3 regions of the Halobacillus sp. SY10 genome follow, and region 1 is predicted to be linked to each of the others. Evidence: predicted binding sites of a transcription regulator. Region 1 holds the regulator's gene; each other region holds the start of a gene.
What was found. The regulator LexA, encoded in region 1, represses DNA repair genes until DNA is damaged. The targets are predictions, from matches to a motif close to CGAACATATGTTCG.
Positions count from the first base shown of each region.

Region 1 (6,493 bases):
GTTGATGAGATTGTCGAGTACAATCAAGAAAAGGTATTAAAGGCATTCCATAAACTGAGGGTCAGCGATTCTCACTTTAATCCGACGACAGGTTATGGCTATGATGACTTTGGGCGAGACACACTAGAGGCATTGTATGCAGAAATATTCAAAGCGGAAGATGCCCTTGTCAGACCTCAGCTCATCTCCGGAACGCATGCGATCACGACCGCCTTATTCGGTGTCCTGCGCCCGGGGGATGAACTGCTTTACATATCTGGAGATCCTTATGACACCCTAAGAGATGTCATTGGTTCTGAAGACAATAAGGATACAGGTTCTTTAAGTGATTTTGGTATCAGCTATCAAACCGTTCCTTTAGAAGGAAGTGGGGCTTTTTCTCATGATAGAATCCGAGCAGCTATACATGAAAAAACGAAGGTCGTAGCCATCCAAAGGTCCAAAGGATACGAGGATCGTCCTTCATTTACTATTGGCGAGTTACAATCCATCATTCAGTTCGTTCGTGACACAAAAGACGATGTGATAATTTTTGTTGACAATTGTTATGGTGAATTCGTAGAAATGAAAGAACCGCTTGAAGTAGGTGCTGACATGATTGCTGGCTCATTAATAAAAAACCCGGGAGGCGGGATTGCCAGAGTCGGGGGTTATATTGCGGGACATGAACACCTGATTGAAAAATGCAGCTATCGACTGACGGCTCCGGGGTTAGGGAAAGAAACAGGGCCGAGTTTAAACAGCCTGCAAGAGATGTATCAAGGGATTTTCCTCGCACCACATGTTGTAGGAGAAGCTTTGAAAGGAGCTATTTTCACTTCTAAATATTTAAGTGAATGGGGCTTCGACACATCTCCGGCTTATGATGTGAAGCGGACGGATTTGATTCAATCCGTAAATTTCAATACGGCTGAACAAATGATCAGGTTCTGTCAATCCATTCAGCAGGCATCTCCTGTAAATTCTCATTTCAAACCAGAACCGAGCGCCATGCCTGGATACGAGGATGAAGTTATTATGGCTGCGGGTACTTTCATTCAAGGCGCGAGTCTTGAATTGACGGCCGATGGTCCTATTCGTCCCCCATATACGGCATTCGTTCAAGGTGGATTGACCTACGCGCATGTAAAGATCGCTGTCGTACAAGCGGTAGAGCAGTTGATCGAAGAGGGTATGGTTAAACTTTGAAGCGGAGGGAATGATAACCCTTTCAAAAAATAGCCCCAAATTGTGTGAACATTCCTCACATATGTTGACATATCCCTTGCGTGACGTATAATTAAAGTATCATTCTTATGGGGAGGTGGCACATCGATGAGTGATGAAATTCGTCGTTCTATGCCGTTATTCCCGATGGGGATTGTTCAATCATTGACAGACCTTACTGCACGGCAGATCCGGTACTACGAACAGCACGAGCTGGTTCAGCCGGCCCGTTCAGAAGGGAACCGTCGCATGTTCTCATTTAATGATGTTGATCGGCTGCTTGAAATCAAAGACTTGATCGATCAAGGTGTGAACATGGCCGGAATCAAGAAAGTTCTGAAGCTGAACGATCAGCCAGATAATGAAGTATATGACGAGGATCAAGTGAAGGAAGTTCATAATGAACTTACCGAAAAAGAACTACGTCGTATGCTGCAACGAGAACTATTCACAGCGGGAAGACAAGGTAAATTAGCAATCAGACAGGGAGAAATGTCAAGGTTCTTCCATTAATTTTGTGTTGAGAGGAGAAATTCAATGGGTTTAACAAAAGAAGAAATCTACAAAAAAATCGATGAGGAAAACGTCAAGTTTATCCGTCTTCAGTTCACGGATATGCTTGGTACGATCAAAAACGTGGAAATTCCACTAAGCCAGTTGGATAAAGCTATTGATGGCATGATGATGTTTGACGGGTCCTCCATTGAAGGATTCGTTCGTATCGAGGAGTCGGACATGTATTTGGTTCCAGACCTGGATACCTTCGTCGTTTTCCCTTGGACTTCAGAAAAAGGGAAGGTCGCACGATTCATCTGTGACATCTACAACCCAGACCAAACTCCTTTTGAAGGATGCCCACGCTATAACTTAAAGCGTAACATCAAAAAAATGGAGAAACTCGGATTTTCTGCTTTCAACATTGGTACAGAACCTGAATTTTTCCTATTCAAATTAGATGAAAAAGGCGAACCGACGATGGAATTGAATGATAAAGGCGGCTATTTCGACTTGGCACCGACCGATCTTGGTGAAAACTGCCGTCGTGACATCGTCCTTGAGCTTGAGGAAATGGGCTTTGAAATTGAAGCCTCTCACCATGAAGTCGCTCCAGGTCAGCACGAAATCGACTTTAAATATGCGGATGCCGTCAAGCACTGTGATGATATTCAAACATTCAAACTTGTCGTCAAAACGATAGCACGTCAACATGGCTTGCATGCAACGTTCATGCCTAAGCCGTTGTTTGGCGTGAATGGATCTGGTATGCACGCGAACATGTCTCTTTTCAACGAAAAGGGTAATGCTTTCTTTGATGAGAAAGGGAAGGAACAACTGTCAGAAGTGGCTTACCAGTTTACAGCAGGCATCATCAAGCATGCAACGAACTTCACAGCCGTGACAAACCCTACTGTCAACTCTTACAAGCGTCTTGTACCAGGGTATGAGGCTCCATGTTATGTAGCATGGTCCGGTCAGAACCGTAGTCCGCTCGTACGTGTTCCAACATCCCGTGGTTTGAGCACAAGAATCGAAGTTCGGAGTGTGGATCCATCAGCGAACCCATACATGGCGATGGCAGTCCTTCTTGCTGCTGGACTTGATGGTGTGGAAAATAAACTGGAAGCACCAGCTCCTGTCGATCGGAACATTTACGTGATGGATAAGAAAGAGCGTGAAGCACACGGAGTTAAAGACCTACCTGCTACTTTGTATGATGCATTGGAAGAGCTGCATCAAGATCCAATCATGGTAGAAGCTCTCGGCGAACACCTATTTGAACATTTCATCGAAGCGAAAGAAATTGAATGGGATATGTTCCGTACACAGGTTCATCCCTGGGAACGCGAACAATATTTACAGACGTATTAAACCTTAAAACCCTTGAAGCTAATAGCTTCAAGGGTTTTTCTTTGCCTCACGGAACAATTTGAATGGGGTGAAGATAATTCCAAGATTTTGGTCGTATACTTTGGGGGATGTGTTACATATAATGTTAGTAAGAACAAACGTTCCTGTTATGGAGGTGTCACCAATGGAAGCATTAATCCAACGTTCAAAACTCGAAAAGATGAAGTTGGAATGGATCTATATCAACCACAAAGGCGATTTGTCTCAACGGGTGGTTAGAGTGGTCGACATTCAGGATGAATATGTAATTGCTTACTGCTATGAACGAAAACAAGTGAGAACGTTCAGAAAAAATAATATATTGTCTGTATTTCCTTTAACCTCCATCCGGAAAAGTTATGGAGCATGACAAAAAATAAAGAAAGAGGCGAGTTTAACAAAACTCGCCTCTTTCAATTAATGTACGGTTCTGTATAGACCGACGACTTTCCCTAAAATGGATACGTCCTGTAATAGGATTGGTTCCATTGTTGCGTTTTCAGGCTGTAAACGAACGTGATTTCTTTCCTTGAAGAATCGTTTTACAGTTGCTTCTTCATCTTCTGTCATCGCCACGACGATGTCACCGTTCTGAGCGGTTTGCTGTTGTCTGACGATGACCATGTCGCCGTCTAGAATTCCTGCCTCAATCATACTTTCCCCTTGGACGATCAGGACGAACGTGTTGTCATCCGATCCTGCGAGTGTATCTGGAAGCGGGACATATTCTTCGATATTCTCTACAGCTGTAATCGGGGAACCGGCCGTGACTTTACCGATTACTGGAGCGTAGGAGGCTTCACTTCTCGGAATACTGTGATCTTCTTCCAATTCAATTACTTCAATGGCACGAGGTTTCGTCGGATCGCGTCTAATATAGCCTTTTTTCTCTAATCTGGATAAGTGACCATGTACTGTTGAACTTGAAGCGAGACCAACGGATTGACCGATCTCCCTTACGGATGGTGGATATCCTTTCATTAAAACCTGTTCTTTAATAAAATCTAGTATTTCCTGCTGCCGTTTTGAAAGTTTACTCATAGATTAGCACCTCGTACATAGGATTATAGTAACCACATTGTACCACTTATGATTCAAAAATACAAACACGCGTTCGAAAAAAACCATTGACAAGAACCTGTGTTCGTATATAATAAAATTAACAAACGCGAACACAGGTTCTTAAGAACGTTCGTTCTATGAAAACGGAGGGGTTATGTATGTTTAACAAATTATCGAAGCTGGACTACACCTACATTATTCTTTTTATTGTTAGTTTTATCATTCTCTATTATTCTATGGTCACAGCTGTTTAATAGAGAAAGAGAGAGGAACATTCAATTGAAGGTGATTTTATACTGCAGGGTAAGTACGGAAAAAGAAGCTCAAGTGACATCATTAAACCGCCAAAGAACCGAGTTGACTTCAATGGCAGAGAGTCACGAATTTGAAGTTGTGGAATGTATTGAAGAACAAGCGAGTGGTTACGATATTGAGCGGGACGGGATCTTCCGTATGCTGGAATATTTTTCTTCCGGGCGTGCGGAAGCTCTGGTGATTCAGGATGAGACTCGATTGGGACGTGGGAATACGAAAATCGCATTGTTTCATCAATTGAATCGGTTGAATATTAAGGTGTATTCTTTATCAAATCAGGGAGAGTTGCAGTTATCAGAGTCGGATTCTATGGTTTTACAGATTGTGGGGATCGTAGAGGAATACCAGAGAAAAATACATAATATGAAAATACGCCGGGGAATGAGAAAAGCTGTTGAGGGCGGCTATGACCCATCAATCAATTTATCCAATCGGGACCAGGCGCCAGGTCGTGAGAGAATCGAATTTCCTATTGAAGAAGTGGTCCGGTTAAGGAAAAATGAGCTGACGTTTAAAGATATCGCTGCGACACTAAGAGGCCTTGGATATGATGTATCGAAGGCTACGGTTCATCGCAGATACAAGGAATACCTATCGCTTGAAAAAGAAGAAGAATCACGGTAATATATAGTTTAAGGACAAGGATCTGTGGATTTCTTGTCTTTTTCATGTTTTTACGATCCAGACTATGAGTAAAGGAGAAGGATCTATGTTATCTAAAGAAAAAATTAATCGTATAAATGAACTAGCGAATAAATCCAAGCAGGAAGAACTTTCGAAGGAAGAAAAAGCGGAACAGCAGAAACTGCGTCAGGAATACTTGAAAAATGCTCGTCAATCTTTCAAGAATCAGCTGAAAGGAGTTACCGTCATCGACCCGAATGGGGATGACGTGACACCTAAGAAGCTCCGTCAAATGCAGGAAAACGAAAAAAAGAACTAATTTTTAAATCTCCGTGTTCGATAATTTTCGAATGCGGTTTTTTTGTTTAAAACCCTTAATAAGGGGGAAATTAGGTGGGAGGTTGTGCAAAGATTTCGCACAACGCTTGTTTCAAAATGAATTTCATTATAGGATAATACATGGTACATATACCTGAAACGAAAGGGGAATGTTGAACATGGCAAACAGCCTTGAACAAACATCAATCAATACGATTAGAACTTTAACAATCGATGCAGTAGAAAAAGCAAACTCCGGACACCCGGGGATGCCGATGGGTGCAGCACCGATGGCATATACGCTATGGACTCAGTTCATGGATCATAATCCGAAAAACTCGAACTGGTTCGACCGCGACCGTTTCGTCCTATCTGCTGGACACGGATCTATGCTTCTTTACAGCTTGCTCCACTTATCCGGTTATAACGTGACGATGGACGACCTTAAGTCCTTCCGTCAATGGGATTCCAAAACCCCTGGTCACCCAGAGTTTGGTCACACAGACGGTGTAGAAGCAACTACAGGTCCCCTTGGACAAGGTATTGCAATGGCGACCGGAATGGCAATGGCTGAAGCTCACCTTGCAGCGAAATATAACCGTGAAGGTTATAATGTCGTTGACCATTACACTTATTCCATTTGTGGTGACGGGGACTTGATGGAAGGGGTATCCCAGGAATCAGCTTCTCTTGCCGGTCACCTTGGTCTAGGTAAATTGATCGTTCTTTATGATTCCAATGATATTTCTCTTGATGGCGACCTTGATCGTTCCTTCAGCGAGAGTGTTGAAAAGCGCTATGAAGCCTATGGATGGCAGGTGATTCGCGTAGAGGATGGTACGAACACAGAGGATATTGCTCAGGCACTTGAGAAAGCAAAAGCGAATACAGATCAACCAACAATGATCGAAGTGAAAACGGTTATTGGGTATGGATCTCCTAATAAATCTGGTAAGTCTGCCTCCCACGGTGCTCCTTTAGGAGAAGAGGAAGGAACGGCAGCTAAACAGTTCTACAAGTGGGATCACGAGCCATTCCACGTACCTGAAGAGGTCTATCAGGACTTTAAAGAAAAGGTTCA
Region 1 is NZ_CP174345.1:2,082,764-2,089,256, forward strand. Features, by position in the region: gene ACJA3J_RS10625 (methionine gamma-lyase family protein) at 1-1,188, shown strand, start outside; gene ACJA3J_RS10630 (MerR family transcriptional regulator) at 1,315-1,719, shown strand; gene glnA (type I glutamate--ammonia ligase) at 1,744-3,075, shown strand; gene ACJA3J_RS10640 (hypothetical protein) at 3,239-3,463, shown strand; gene lexA (transcriptional repressor LexA) at 3,511-4,134, opposite strand; gene ACJA3J_RS10650 (recombinase family protein) at 4,435-5,094, shown strand; gene ACJA3J_RS10655 (DUF896 domain-containing protein) at 5,180-5,413, shown strand; gene tkt (transketolase) at 5,592-6,493, shown strand, end outside.

Region 2 (6,493 bases), 1.8 Mb from region 1:
TATTTTTGGCCAGCAGTTTATCCAAACGTTGCTTATTTTCATTCACCTTGGCGTATTTGACATTTATTTTGGAGGGACAAAAGTAAGCTATGATTTTGTGGCAGACCCACCAACGAGTACCACCTATGAATGGTCCGGGATGATCGGAGCAGCCAAAGATTCGTTGATGACAGGGCGTTGGTGGCTCATTATCCCTACACTTCTTTGTTTCATGGCAATCATTGTCTCGATGCAGTTGATCATCCAGGGGATTAAGGAAGTGCAGCAACGTCGTGTGGGAGTACCTGTAGAACAGAACACATGGCTCAAGAGGGTGTTCCGTAGAAAAGAAACGCATAGAGAAAAAGATGATTCACTCAAGGAAGCGGATTTTGTCTTCGTTCAAAGTTCGAAACAAACAGGCGGATCTGATTCCCGAGACGATCACAGGGACAGGAGAAAGTCTATATGAATCATATTCCTGTGTTTGTAATGGAAAAGATAAAGATGAGAGGTTTAAAAATATCCGACGCACCCTCCTTGTTCCAATTCATGAGCCGGCCGGATACGATGAAATACATCACTCCTCACCCCGTTCTGTTTTTGAAGGAGATGGAAGTTTACGTAGAAGAAAGACTGGCTGGCTTTCGTAAGCATAAAGAAATACCATGGGTGATTGAGAACGAAGAAGGGGAATGTATTGGCTTTTTCCGTTTTCACAAATGGAATCTTTGGCATAGGAAAGCAGAAATGGGAGCGGTCATTCATCCAAAGTACCAAAAGGCAGGCATCATGACAGAAGTTTTACTTAATGTTCTCCCCTATGCGTTCGACACACTGAATCTGAACCGGATTGTCGGAGACATTTTTGCTGAAAATGAGGGATCACGCAGGCTCTTGAATAAGTTTGGCTTCCGGGAAGAGGGAGTATTAAGGGAAACAGATTTTGATGGAGAGAGATTTCAGGATACCGTCGTGTTTTCCATGCTGAAAAAGGAATACGAGCAGGTTAAACAAACGTTTGACCAATGAATCATGAAGCATCTCTTCTAACAAGAACTGTTTTGTATGTTAAAATGGGACAAAATAAGAGGACGATTGAAGAGGAGGATCGCTTTATGAAAGAGTTCGATCAATTTAAAAACAAAGGTGAAAGCAACGATAAAAAGAAGAACCAATTCACAATCATTAAAGATGATTCGACCGATGGTCATGGAGGATATGGTGTCGGTTCCATCAGTTTGGAGAACATGACCCCGGTCATTGTGGACCCGAATGAAGACGAAGCTTATGTCGATATGGGTGCGCTTCACGCGCGTAGTAAAGTAGAAAAACGGATCAAGTTCATTACCGACCGTGAAGTCGTTAAAAACGGACTGAAATATTGGATCGCATGGGTAACGGTGGATTACCAGGAAGGAAGACCGTGTTACCACGGCGTAGCTGCCAGTGAGATTGTCGTGGACAGGTCCATCAAGCGCGGATACAAATTGATGCCTGAACACGTGAACCACATGGATAAATCCTTGAAGGGTCGCTTTGTCGTCGATCATCTTGATGAAAAGTCGAAAAAGCTGCTCGGAGGATATTTGCGTGATTTCAAACCAGAACTATGGGAGAACACAGCACAGGAATTGAAAGACTCTCTAGGTGTACAATAATTCATGATTGCAAGCTCATAGCATCGTTATGAAGAGAGGGGAATCTGCTGGGTTTCCCTCTTTCTCATTTGATTTTTTTTGTAAAAGAAAGGAGTGGATCCTATGAAAAGGATTTTAGAAGATGATGTAGTATTTCACTTTGTGATTGCTCTTGTGGGGTTGATTTCAGGAATTCTTCATTTCCTGTTTAAATGGTCTTTTTATGCAGAACATGAGTATTTAACATCAGGGTTATGGTTTGTTTCAGGCGCGTTCGTGATCTATGTGAGTTGTATTTTTGTGTTCGGTTATCAGAAGAAGGCAAACGCAGGTAACAAAGAAATGGAGTAGGATAAAGCGTACACTCCTTTTTCTAGACAAGAGAGACGCCCATTTAGCTAAGTATGAAAATTCCAGTTTACGATTCCCTCTTTTATGATAGAATAAGAACAAACGTTCGTGGTGGAGGGAGCCAATGATGGATAACCGGAATCGTGATCGCGGGACGATCAAGTGGACATCGCTCATGTTACCGGAGCATGTAGAGATGGTGAAAAAACTTTGGAAAGAAGATCAGCGGGTAGAAAAAGGAATTATGGATGAGCAGAAAGCTGTCGAGATTGACTTTCTTTTGCAGAGGGCACTAACGGACAATCTTACTGTCCAGGTTAGAGTCCACAATGGTTTCGAGTATGAAGATATAAGGATGAAGGTGACCCATGTGAACCGTAATAATCACACCGTATCAGGGGTTGATGGACAGACGAAAGAGAAGATCCGCATTCCCCTGGATGATATCGCTGACCTTGCCATTTTGTAAGGTGTTCACGATTTGTTCACAAAATGTTCATGAAAAAAGTGTAAGAATTCAGACGCCCAATCTTGACGAATCAGCGATTAGGGTAATATATTAAGTAACACATGGATTATACATGTTTACTAGGACAGAGAAAGCGACCGGTTCCCCCGGTCGTTTTCTCTGTCTTTTTTTATTGTGTGATAAAGCAGTTAAAAAAAGCGAAAGGTCATCCGTTGTGAGGATGACCTTTCGCGCCAAAGAGAGCATGAATCGCGCCAAAGAGAGCATGAATCGCGCCAAAGAGAGCATGAATCGCGCCAAAGAGAGCATGAATCGCGCCAAAGAGAGCATGAATCGCGCCAAAGAGAGCATGAATCGCGCCAAAGAGAGCATGAATCGCGCCAAAGAGAGCATGAATCGCGCCAAAGAGAGCATGAATCGCACCAAAGAACCGAGAATCGCATTAAAAGAACCAGTCCACTACATCTTTGAACCAAGGATCATCTTTGAATTCATCATCAACATCCTTGCTTTCGTCTCCGCCACAAACATCCTCAGGAATATCAGATTCTTCCATGTAAACTAACCGTTCCTGCGGACAGTTGGGACCTGCGACATAGCCGGTTTCCGGGTCGATGTAGACCCCTTTCACCCCTGGGGGCGGGATGAAGGCTGCTGTAGGTTCTGTCTCGTGTATTTTCTCCATCGTATCGGCCCAGATGGCTTTCGCATACCGATGGTCGTTGAAGTCTTTGAGCGGCTTACTGCCTTCATCATATCCGACCCATACACCGGAGACGTACTGAGGGCTGAATCCGATCATCCAGCTATCATTGTCGGTGGTTCCGGATTTCCCTCCATACATGCGTGTCAGCTTCCCTTTAATTGGAGTACCTGTAACCGATGCATAATCGGCATCTAAGATCGGATCGAACATCCCTGTCATCATATGGGTCACAGTGAACGCCCGTACTCGATCGACAGCATCGTCTTTATTGTAAGCCGGTTGGTATTCATACAGAACATTCCCGTGTCGGTCGGTAATTTTAGCGATTGTATGGCCCTCGATGGATTCTGTTCCTTTCACCATTTTCCCATAGGCACTGACCATATCGAAAAGGGATATGGAGGAGTATCCTAAGGCAAGGGAAGGATGGGGCTTGAACGTTTCTTCTACACCGAACGTCTTCATCGTTTTCCCGAGCTTTTCCGGTCCGATATCCATGTGGGTTTTCACCGCATAAATATTATCGGAAACGGCAAGGGCTTGAGCCATGGAAATCGGTTCTTCTGCATATTGGCCATTGAAATTGGATGGAACATAGGGTTCCGTTTTACCTTCTACCTCAATTTCAACAGGCTGCGTCTCTTTCATCGTGACAGGGGAGTACCCTTCCGCGAGCGCTGCATAATACAGAAAAGGTTTGATGGTTGAACCGACGGAACGTTTCGCCTGAGTGGCTCTATTGAACGGACTTTCTCCATAATCTTTACCACCGACAAGGGCCGTAATTGCTCCAGAATGGCTGTTCATAACAGCAGATGCGACTTGGATTTCTTCACTCCCTGGAATGTTTCTTTTCACCTGCTCTTCCAAAATCCGTTGATGCTCTTCAATCAGCGTGGTGTGAATATGATAGCCGCCTGTCTGGACACTTTCTCTGTCTACTTCAAGCAGCTGAGCCGCTTCTGTAACGACTTGGTCCTGAAAATAGGGAGCAATCTCCTGGGTGGCATCTTCTTCACCGTCAGCATAGGAGATGCTCGCTTCTACGGCTGCTCTTTTTTCAGAGGAAGTGATATAGCCGTTCTGTTCCATTTCAGCTAAGATTTGTTGTTGTCTTGCTTCTGCTCGTTCAGCGTTCGCCAGTGGTGAATAATAGGTTGGGCCTTTAGGAATGCCTGCTAACATGGAAGCTTCTGTCAAAGTAAGATCAGCCGCGTGTTTATTGAAATATTGCCGGCTGGCAGCTTCAATTCCATAAGCCCCGTGGCCGTAATAGATGGTGTTCAAATAACCTTCCAATATTTCATCTTTGTTATAAAAAATTTCTAATCGTAGGGCATAGAGAGCTTCGTTTAGTTTCCGCTTCCATGTTTTATCATGGGAAAGGTATAAGTTTCTTGCATACTGCTGGGTGATGGTGCTGGCCCCCTCGGCCATTCTCATCTGCTTAAGATCCGTAAGTGCCGCTGCTGCAATTCGCTTCACATCGAAACCGAAGTGGTTATAGAAACGCCGGTCTTCAATGGCAAGGGTAGCGTCTTTGATAGATTCGGGCATTTCCTCTATGTTAATCCAGTAACGTTCTTCGGCCCCTTGCTCTTCTCCTATGATTTCCCCGTCTGTCCCATAGAAGACGGTATTCTGTTCAGTCATCAACGATGGAGGTCCCTGAGTGATGGCATAGATCAACACGCCGATAATTCCGACAATCCCTACGATTGTCCCGAAGACGGCGAGTTTCATACCGCGGATCGTCCATCGATAAGTCGTTCTGAAAAATGATCGCATCCTTTTATACTCCTAACTGTTACGAATGTATAAAGACTGCTATTATTATGTGAGAATACGTAGTAAAATAAACTTCTTGAGTGAAACAATCGTATAGAATGAAAGTTATTTCATAGATGAAAAAGGAGAAATGCAGCATGGGTACATGGTTTACTGAAAAACAGACCGATCATTTCGGGATTACAGCGAAGGTCAATCGCTCCCTCCATAGTGAGAAAACAGACTTTCAAGATTTAGAGATGCTGGAAACAGCGGAGTGGGGGAATATGCTCGTCCTTGATGACATGGTCATGACGACAGAGAAGGATGAATTTGTCTATCACGAAATGGTTGCCCATGTTCCATTGTTTACCCACCCGAATCCGAAAAACGTTCTTGTCGTGGGTGGCGGTGACGGTGGCGTCATTCGTGAAGTGTTGAAACATGAAAGCGTAGAAAAAGCAACGCTTGTGGAAATCGACGGGAAAGTCATCGAGTATTCGAAGAAGTATTTACCTTCTATTGCCGGAGCTCTTGAGGATAACCGTGTCGAAGTGAAGGTGGGCGACGGTTTCATGCACATCGCAAAAAGTGAAAACGAGTATGATGTCATCATGGTCGATTCCACCGAACCCGTAGGTCCTGCTGTCAATCTTTTTTCCAAAGGTTTCTATGAGGGCATTGCCAAAGCATTGAAAGAGGACGGTATTTTCGTTGCCCAAACGGATAACCCATGGTTTAAAGCAGATCTTATCCGCCAGGTGTATAGCGATGTGAAAGAAACCTTCCCGATCACAAAAGTGTACACAGCGAACATCCCGACTTATCCAAGCGGGCTTTGGACATTCACAATGGGAAGTAAAGTCCACGATCCACTCAAAGTCAACGAGGAACGGTTTACAGATATCGACACCAAATATTACACAGACGAAATTCATCAGGCGTGCTTTGCACTGCCGAAGTTCGTCAAAGATCTCACGAAGGAGTGACCATCATGCGTTTCGATGAATCCTACTCTGGAAAAGTATTTATCATGAGCCGGGCGACGGAGGAGGAAGCGGATGCTGTCATTTACGGCATGCCGATGGACTGGACCGTCAGCTTCCGCCCGGGATCACGCTTCGGGCCGAACCGTATTCGTGAAGCTTCCATCGGACTGGAAGAGTACAGCCCGTACCTTGATCGACACTTGGAAGAAGTGAACTATCATGATGCCGGCGATTTGATGCTGCCATTCGGAAATGCGGCGCGTAGTCTTGATATCATCGAAGGATATTTGGATGAACTGCTTGAAAAAGGAAAATTCCCCCTCGGTCTTGGAGGAGAGCATCTCGTCACATGGCCTGTCATTCAGGCCATGTACAAAAAACACCCGGACCTCGCTATTATTCATATCGATGCCCACGCGGACCTTCGTGAAGAGTATGAAGGAGAAGTGTTGTCCCACTCGACGCCGATTCGTAAATCGTGTGAGCTGCTAGGAGCAGAAAATGTCTACTCATTCGGCATCCGCTCCGGCATGCGTGAAGAATTTCAATATGCAGAAGAATCCGGTATGCATATGGCCAAGTTCGAAGTGTT
Region 2 is NZ_CP174345.1:3,854,554-3,861,046, reverse strand. Features, by position in the region: gene ACJA3J_RS19525 (ABC transporter permease subunit) at 1-451, shown strand, start outside; gene ACJA3J_RS19520 (GNAT family N-acetyltransferase) at 448-1,011, shown strand; gene ACJA3J_RS19515 (YwhD family protein) at 1,098-1,640, shown strand; gene ACJA3J_RS19510 (hypothetical protein) at 1,743-1,970, shown strand; gene ACJA3J_RS19505 (YolD-like family protein) at 2,095-2,439, shown strand; gene ACJA3J_RS19500 (transglycosylase domain-containing protein) at 2,882-4,933, opposite strand; gene speE (spermidine synthase) at 5,071-5,901, shown strand; gene speB (agmatinase) at 5,907-6,493, shown strand, end outside.
Region 2: the regulator LexA is predicted to act here: its motif matches at 2,066-2,079, upstream of ACJA3J_RS19505 (YolD-like family protein).

Region 3 (6,493 bases), 600 kb from region 1:
CTTTCATGTCGAGCGGCTGCTGGCTCAATTCCCGACCCACTTCAACATTTTCTTCGACGGTCAGTGTTGGAATTAAATTATACTGCTGAAAAATGAACCCTACGAATTTCCGTCGGTAATCAGTAAGTTGGCGATCCTTCAATTGATCAAGAACCGTGTCTCCTACTTTGATTGACCCTGAATCGTAACGGTCGATTCCCCCGATGACATTAAGCAGCGTTGATTTTCCTGACCCTGAAGGCCCAAGAATCGTTACGATTTTTTCATCTGGTACTTCTAATGACGCCTGGCGCAGCGCCTGAACTTTCACTTCTCCGCTCTGATACGTTTTATTGACTTGATTTGCGAAGATTGCCATATCATCATCTCCAATTAAAAGTTTTGTAATAAAATACATCATTTATTTCATTTTTAGTGTACCTCAATAAAAAAAGAAGTCAATAACTTTTTGAAATATTTATATGTATATATTTCATTATTTATCATCCCACTCACTATTGTTGTTGAAGAAAATGGCAGGATTCTTGAAGACTCGATTTCGAGATGTTTTTGGGGGTTCGTTGCCGTGTTGAGCGTCAGGGGTGGCTGGGAAGCTACTCGCTTTCCTGTGGGGGAGTGGCGAGCTTCCTCGGACTTCGTCCTGCGGGATCTCGCCTATCTCCTTTCTCCCACGGGAGTCTCGCAGCTTCCCAACCACCCCATTCGATATATGTGAATAACGAACCCACATACACAAATGGAGCGTCTTCCATAACCACTGCATTCTAGTTAAAAAGCGCTCTATAGCAAGCGTTAGGGTTAAAATGACTGCTTGGTTGTAAGTTGAACCCATTACCTTTCATTACGCCGGAAAGCTGCTTATTCTGAAAGTGTGGTTTCGAGATACTCTTATGGTAAAGGGGCGGAGGGGAATGGGGAGACTCCTGCGGGAAAAAAGTGCTTGGTGAGACCCCACAGGACGCAGTCCGAGGAGGCTCACCGCGCTCCCGCGGAAAGCGAGCCATTCCCCGCAGCCCCCATCCACTCAACAAATGTCTCGAAACTGAGTCTTCCACAAACGGGAGCTTTAGCGAAATAAAGAAAACCCAGGCAAGCGCGAGGCTTTGCCTGGGTTCTCTATTAGAAAGATGGAAGGTTGTCCAAGTTGTTGGATTGAATGCCATCTGGTTCACTGCGCAGATGTTCTTCTCCATCTTTGCCTCGAATGAGGTTCACGTGTTCCAGTTCACCACTGCGCGCCATTTCATGTGCTCGCTTATAATCGATCACTTGTCCTGACGACAGTTGCATTTCAACAATGCTACCTTGCCCGTTTTTTCTAACGGCGACAATTCGTTCTGGCATCATTCTCAACCTCCTCAAGAATTATTTTGTCCAAGAACCCAGATAATATGAGCATCATTCCTGTGGAGATAATTGGATGTTTTATAGTAAAAAAGACAGCCAAAAAGGCTGCCTTTTCATCTTACATATCGTGAGAAGATTTTTGTTTTTGACGCGAATGCTGCCTGTTTTTCACTTTATGAGATCCTTGAGCCGGTTCCCCGTATGCTTGTTTCGGCCCTAGTGGTAAGTTCGGTTGTTCCTGTTGTTTTGGTCCCATGCGTCTACCCATAAAAATCCGCCTCCTTGATTATCTGCGTTTACGAGCTGCTTCAGGCCCCTCCATCGCGGTCGCACCTGGATAACTTAGGCGCTGATCACGGTCGGACTCCACTCTGCCGGATTTTTTCAACTTTTTCTCTTGTCGATCTCTACCCATTCTAGAACGCCTCCCTTCCCTTTTAGTATGGAAAAGAAAATGGAGGCTATGCCTGGGAATCATTTTTTGAAATCGTCGAGAAAGTCCTTTTGAAAGCTCGTATTCACCTGGGGGTTCGAAGGATTACTGAGGTTACGGAAAGGGTTTTTGCCGTATTTCTCAGTCAGATCATCAATCGTTTGATACAATTTTTCCTTGCTGGCATATTGTTCAAAATTAAAGAGATCAAGTTGTTGACTGACTTCTGATTTCTCCGCCAGGTCGCTCGCGGTAACGCCGAGCAGACGAACAGGCTGCTGATTCCAGTGGTCATCGAATAATTGCATCGCCACTTGAAAAAGATCTTCAGACGAATGGATGAATTCCTGCAGCTGCCGACTACGTGTCACTGTTTTACGATCATGATAACGAATCGTCAACTGCACATTTCTCGCAAGAACCTTTTTATTTTTCATCCGACCTTCCACTTTATTGGAAAGTCTGCGAATGACCGTTTGTACCTCCGTGTCATCCGTCGTATCCTGTGGAAGCGTTGTTGATGTGCCGATACTTTTAAATTCATGAACAGCCTCAGGGTCAACAGGCCGATCATCCATTCCATTCGCTCTATTTTTTAGTCGCTCTCCATTGATTCCAAGAACACCCTTCAACTCAAGGACAGGGTGTTTGGCTAAATCCCCAATGGTTTCTATGCCGACTTTCCTTAATTTCTCTGCTGTTTTCGACCCGACTCCGTACATTTCTTCTATCGGTAAAGGCCATAATTTTGTTTCAAGATCTCTTTTCCGTAAGATCGTGATTCCCATAGGCTTTTTCATATCAGAAGCCATTTTTGCCAAAAATTTATTTGGAGCTATCCCGATACTGCATGGAAGATCGAGTTCTTCATTAATCCGCTGCTGGATACGTTCGGCTATTTCTGGAGGGGAACCTTGGTCCGCGCAGTTGGTAATATCCATATAACCCTCGTCAATGGAAACAGGCTGTACGAGCGGCGTCACATCAGCTAAGATCTTGAACATCTCTTTTGATGCTGTACGGTATCGTTCAAACGTCGGCCCCATAACAATCAAATCAGGGCACAACCTTCTCGCCTCTCCTAAAGGCATCGTCGTTTTAACCCCGTACTTGCGGGCTTCATAACTGCTTGTGACAATAATTCCGCGTCTTTCTTCAGGGTTTCCTGCAATGGCAAGCGGCTTTCCTTTTAATGATGGATCAAAAGCTGCTTCCACAGATGCATAGAAACTGTTCATATCGACATGAAAAATGACGCGTCCTTTTTTAGGATACCATTTGGACTGCATAACGTTCTTCCTCCATTGGAACATTTGTTCTCTATTATACCATGCTAAGCTTCATTATTGTTCCTCAACGCTTCATTTATTGTTTGTCTAATACATAAAACTCATAATCGTGTTATTGAACTAACTGGCAGGATTGTGTAAGACTCGATTTCGAGACTATTGTGAGAATTTAGGGGCTCCGGGAAAAGGTTCGCTTTCCGTGGGCGAGTGATGAGCCTCCTCGAGCTCACGCTCTGCGGGGTCTCATCTACCACGCACTTCCCACAGGAGTCTCACCGTTTCCCTCCGCCCCTTTACCATACGAGGTTCTCAAAATCCCTCTAACAGTAACCTGCCGAGCTTTGTAATGAAGACCTGTTCACACACGCCGTTATAGAGTCGTTTTAACCATAGATCCCGCGCGAATAAGGCGTGGGAACAGGGTCTGGGAAACGTCCGCATGAAAAACGAATGGAGACACGAACGTGTGTGTTTTTCTACTGACGGATTCAAAGCACTGCAAATCGTCGTTTCCCTGACCCCGTATCCATGGCCAGGAATTGTCATTCATTATTTCAACTAGGCAAGGCTTCCTTTAAGGATGCGTGGTATGTGCTCATTGCGCTCCCATGGAAAGCGAGTCATCTCCCCCGCCCCCATCCACTCAACAAAAGTCTCGAAATCGAGTCTTCCACAATCGGGAGCTTATGTGTAAAACTGTAATGTGAATCAAAAAAAAGGCTCCCTGAAATTTCAGGGAGTCCACTTTTGTTATTGTGCTACTTCTTCAACGATCGCTGTTACGAACTCTGTGATTTTTTCAAGCTCGCTCACAGGCATGCGTTCGTTGGTTGTATGGATTTCTTCGTATCCTACACTCAAGTTGACTGTAGGTACGCCGTGGCCTGCGATGACGTTGGCATCACTTCCGCCGCCACTTGTCAGCAGTTCACTTTCGCGGCCGATCCGTTTCGCAGCAGAACGTGCGACTTCAACGACCTGGTCTCCGGCTTGCTGCTTGTAGCCAGGGTACATGATTTCGACATCGAGTTCGACTTCGCCACCCATTTCCTCTGCTGTTTCTTGGAACGCTCGCTTCATTTTCTCGACTTGCGCTTCCATTTTTTCAGGATCTAGAGAACGGGCTTCGGCTAAGACCTCTACGTGATCACAAACGATATTCGTTTTTTGACCGCCTTCAAAACGTCCGATGTTCGCTGTTGTTTCGTCATCGATACGGCCCAGTGGCATTTTAGCAATCGCGCGGGAAGCCAGTGTGATTGCTGAAATTCCTTTTTCAGGGGCAACTCCTGCATGAGCCGTCTTCCCTTTGACGATCGCATTGATTTTTGCCTGGGTAGGAGCAGCTACGATAATGTTTCCGACTTGACCATCACTGTCAAGCGCATACCCATATTTCGCTTTGAGCATGGAAGCATCCAGAGCCTTCGCGCCAACAAGACCGCTTTCTTCTCCTACGGTGATGACGAACTGCAGGTCACCATGCTCCACGTTTTGTTCCTGAAGAGAACGGATCGCTTCAAGAATGGCAGCGACGCCTGCTTTGTCATCCGCTCCAAGGATTGTCGTACCATCTGTTACGATATACCCGTCTTCTACAGAAGGTTTAACGCCGTTCCCTGGGACCACTGTATCCATGTGGGAAGTGAAATAAATCGGCTCTGCGTCCTTTTTAGAACCTTCTAGATTGCAGATCAGGTTGTTTGCCCCGTGACCAGTAATCGAGGCAGCATCATCTTCAAGCACTTCCAAACCTAAGTCCTCGAATTTCTTTTTTAATACTTTAGCGATTTCAGCTTCCTGCGTTGTTTCTGAGTCGATTTGTACCAACTCTAAGAACTCTTCCAGCAAGCGTTCTTTGTTAATGGCTACCATATATGTCTTCCTCCTTCATATGTAAACACATTCCTCTTAGTACGTTAGCGGAACTGGAGGACGGTGTCAATTATAGAGGGATGTTACCGTGTTTTTTATATGGGCGTTCTTCGTGTTTATTCTTCAGCATATCCAGTGCTTTGATTAGTGTTGACCGTGTTTCTCTTGGATCAATGACATCATCGATCATCCCGAGTCCTGCGGCTACGTATGGATTTGCGAATCGTTCTCTGTATTCATTGATTTTATTTTGCCGCGTTTCTTCTGGTGTGTCACTTTCTCTGATTTCTTTGGCAAAAATGATATTTGCCGCGCCTTCAGGACCCATCACGGCAATTTCCGCATTTGGCCAGGCATAAACGAGATCGGCCCCGATCGATTTACTATTCAAAGCGACATAGGCTCCTCCATAAGCCTTTCTCGTAATGACCGTCAGTTTCGGAACGGTGGCTTCGGAATATGCGTATAAAATTTTGGCTCCGTGGCGGATGATTCCCCCATGTTCCTGTTTGATGCCTGGGAAGAATCCGGTTACATCTTCAAATGTAATGAGAGGGATATTAAAAGAATCACACGTACGAATGAAACGGGCAGCTTTATCACTAGAGTCGATATCAAGGCCGCCAGCCATATATTTAGGCTGATTACAAACAAGTCCCACGGTCTTCCCTTGCAGACGCGCAAATCCGACGACGATATTTTTTGCAAAGTCCTTATGAATTTCGAAAAAGGAGTCCTCATCAACGAACTCATCGATAACGATACGTACGTCATAAGGACGGATCGGATCGAAAGGAATTTTATCCGTGATGTCAGGTCTGAAATCATCTTCAACTTCCACTTCAACTTCAGGGGTTAGTTCTTCATTGTTTTGCGGCAGGTAACTGACAAGATCCCGGACCGCATCCAGAGCAGAAGCTTCATCAGAGGTTTTCAAGTGAGCATTCCCGCTCAAGGAATTATGAACACCAGCGCCACCAAGGTCCTCTGCAGAAATTTGCTCACCAGTCACTGTTTCAATGACTTTCGGTCCGGTAATAAACATTTGCGATGTTTTTTCTACCATGATGACGAAATCAGTGATCGCTGGAGAATAGACTGCTCCGCCGGCGCAAGGACCCATAATGACCGATATTTGCGGAATGACCCCAGAATAAATGGAGTTGCGGTAAAAGACTTGTCCATACCCATCCAAGGAAGATACACCCTCCTGGATGCGTGCCCCTCCAGAATCGTTCAAGCCAATAAAAGGGGTTCCATTTTTCGCAGCAAGATCCATGACAGCGGCAATTTTTTTCGCATGCATTTCCCCTAAGGCTCCACCGTAAACCGTGAAGTCCTGAGCGAACAAATAGACATCACGTCCATGAATTTTACCAAAACCTGTCACGACCCCTTCACCCGGCGCTGACTTGCCGTCCATCCCAAAGGCATCATGACGATGTTCAATAAATGGATTCAGCTCAATGAAAGACTCCTCATCCAACAGGTGTTCGATGCGTTCCCTCGCTGTCCATTTCCCTTTATCATGCTGCTTGTCAATCCGTTC
Region 3 is NZ_CP174345.1:2,680,685-2,687,177, forward strand. Features, by position in the region: gene ACJA3J_RS13725 (ABC transporter ATP-binding protein) at 1-358, opposite strand, end outside; gene ACJA3J_RS13730 (DUF3892 domain-containing protein) at 1,120-1,344, opposite strand; gene ACJA3J_RS13735 (small acid-soluble spore protein P) at 1,466-1,615, opposite strand; gene ACJA3J_RS13740 (YpzI family protein) at 1,634-1,762, opposite strand; gene ACJA3J_RS13745 (DNA polymerase IV) at 1,822-3,069, opposite strand; gene ACJA3J_RS13750 (hypothetical protein) at 3,509-3,631, shown strand; gene ACJA3J_RS13755 (M20/M25/M40 family metallo-hydrolase) at 3,820-4,944, opposite strand; gene ACJA3J_RS13760 (acyl-CoA carboxylase subunit beta) at 5,015-6,493, opposite strand, start outside.
Region 3: the regulator LexA is predicted to act here: its motif matches at 3,087-3,100, upstream of ACJA3J_RS13745 (DNA polymerase IV).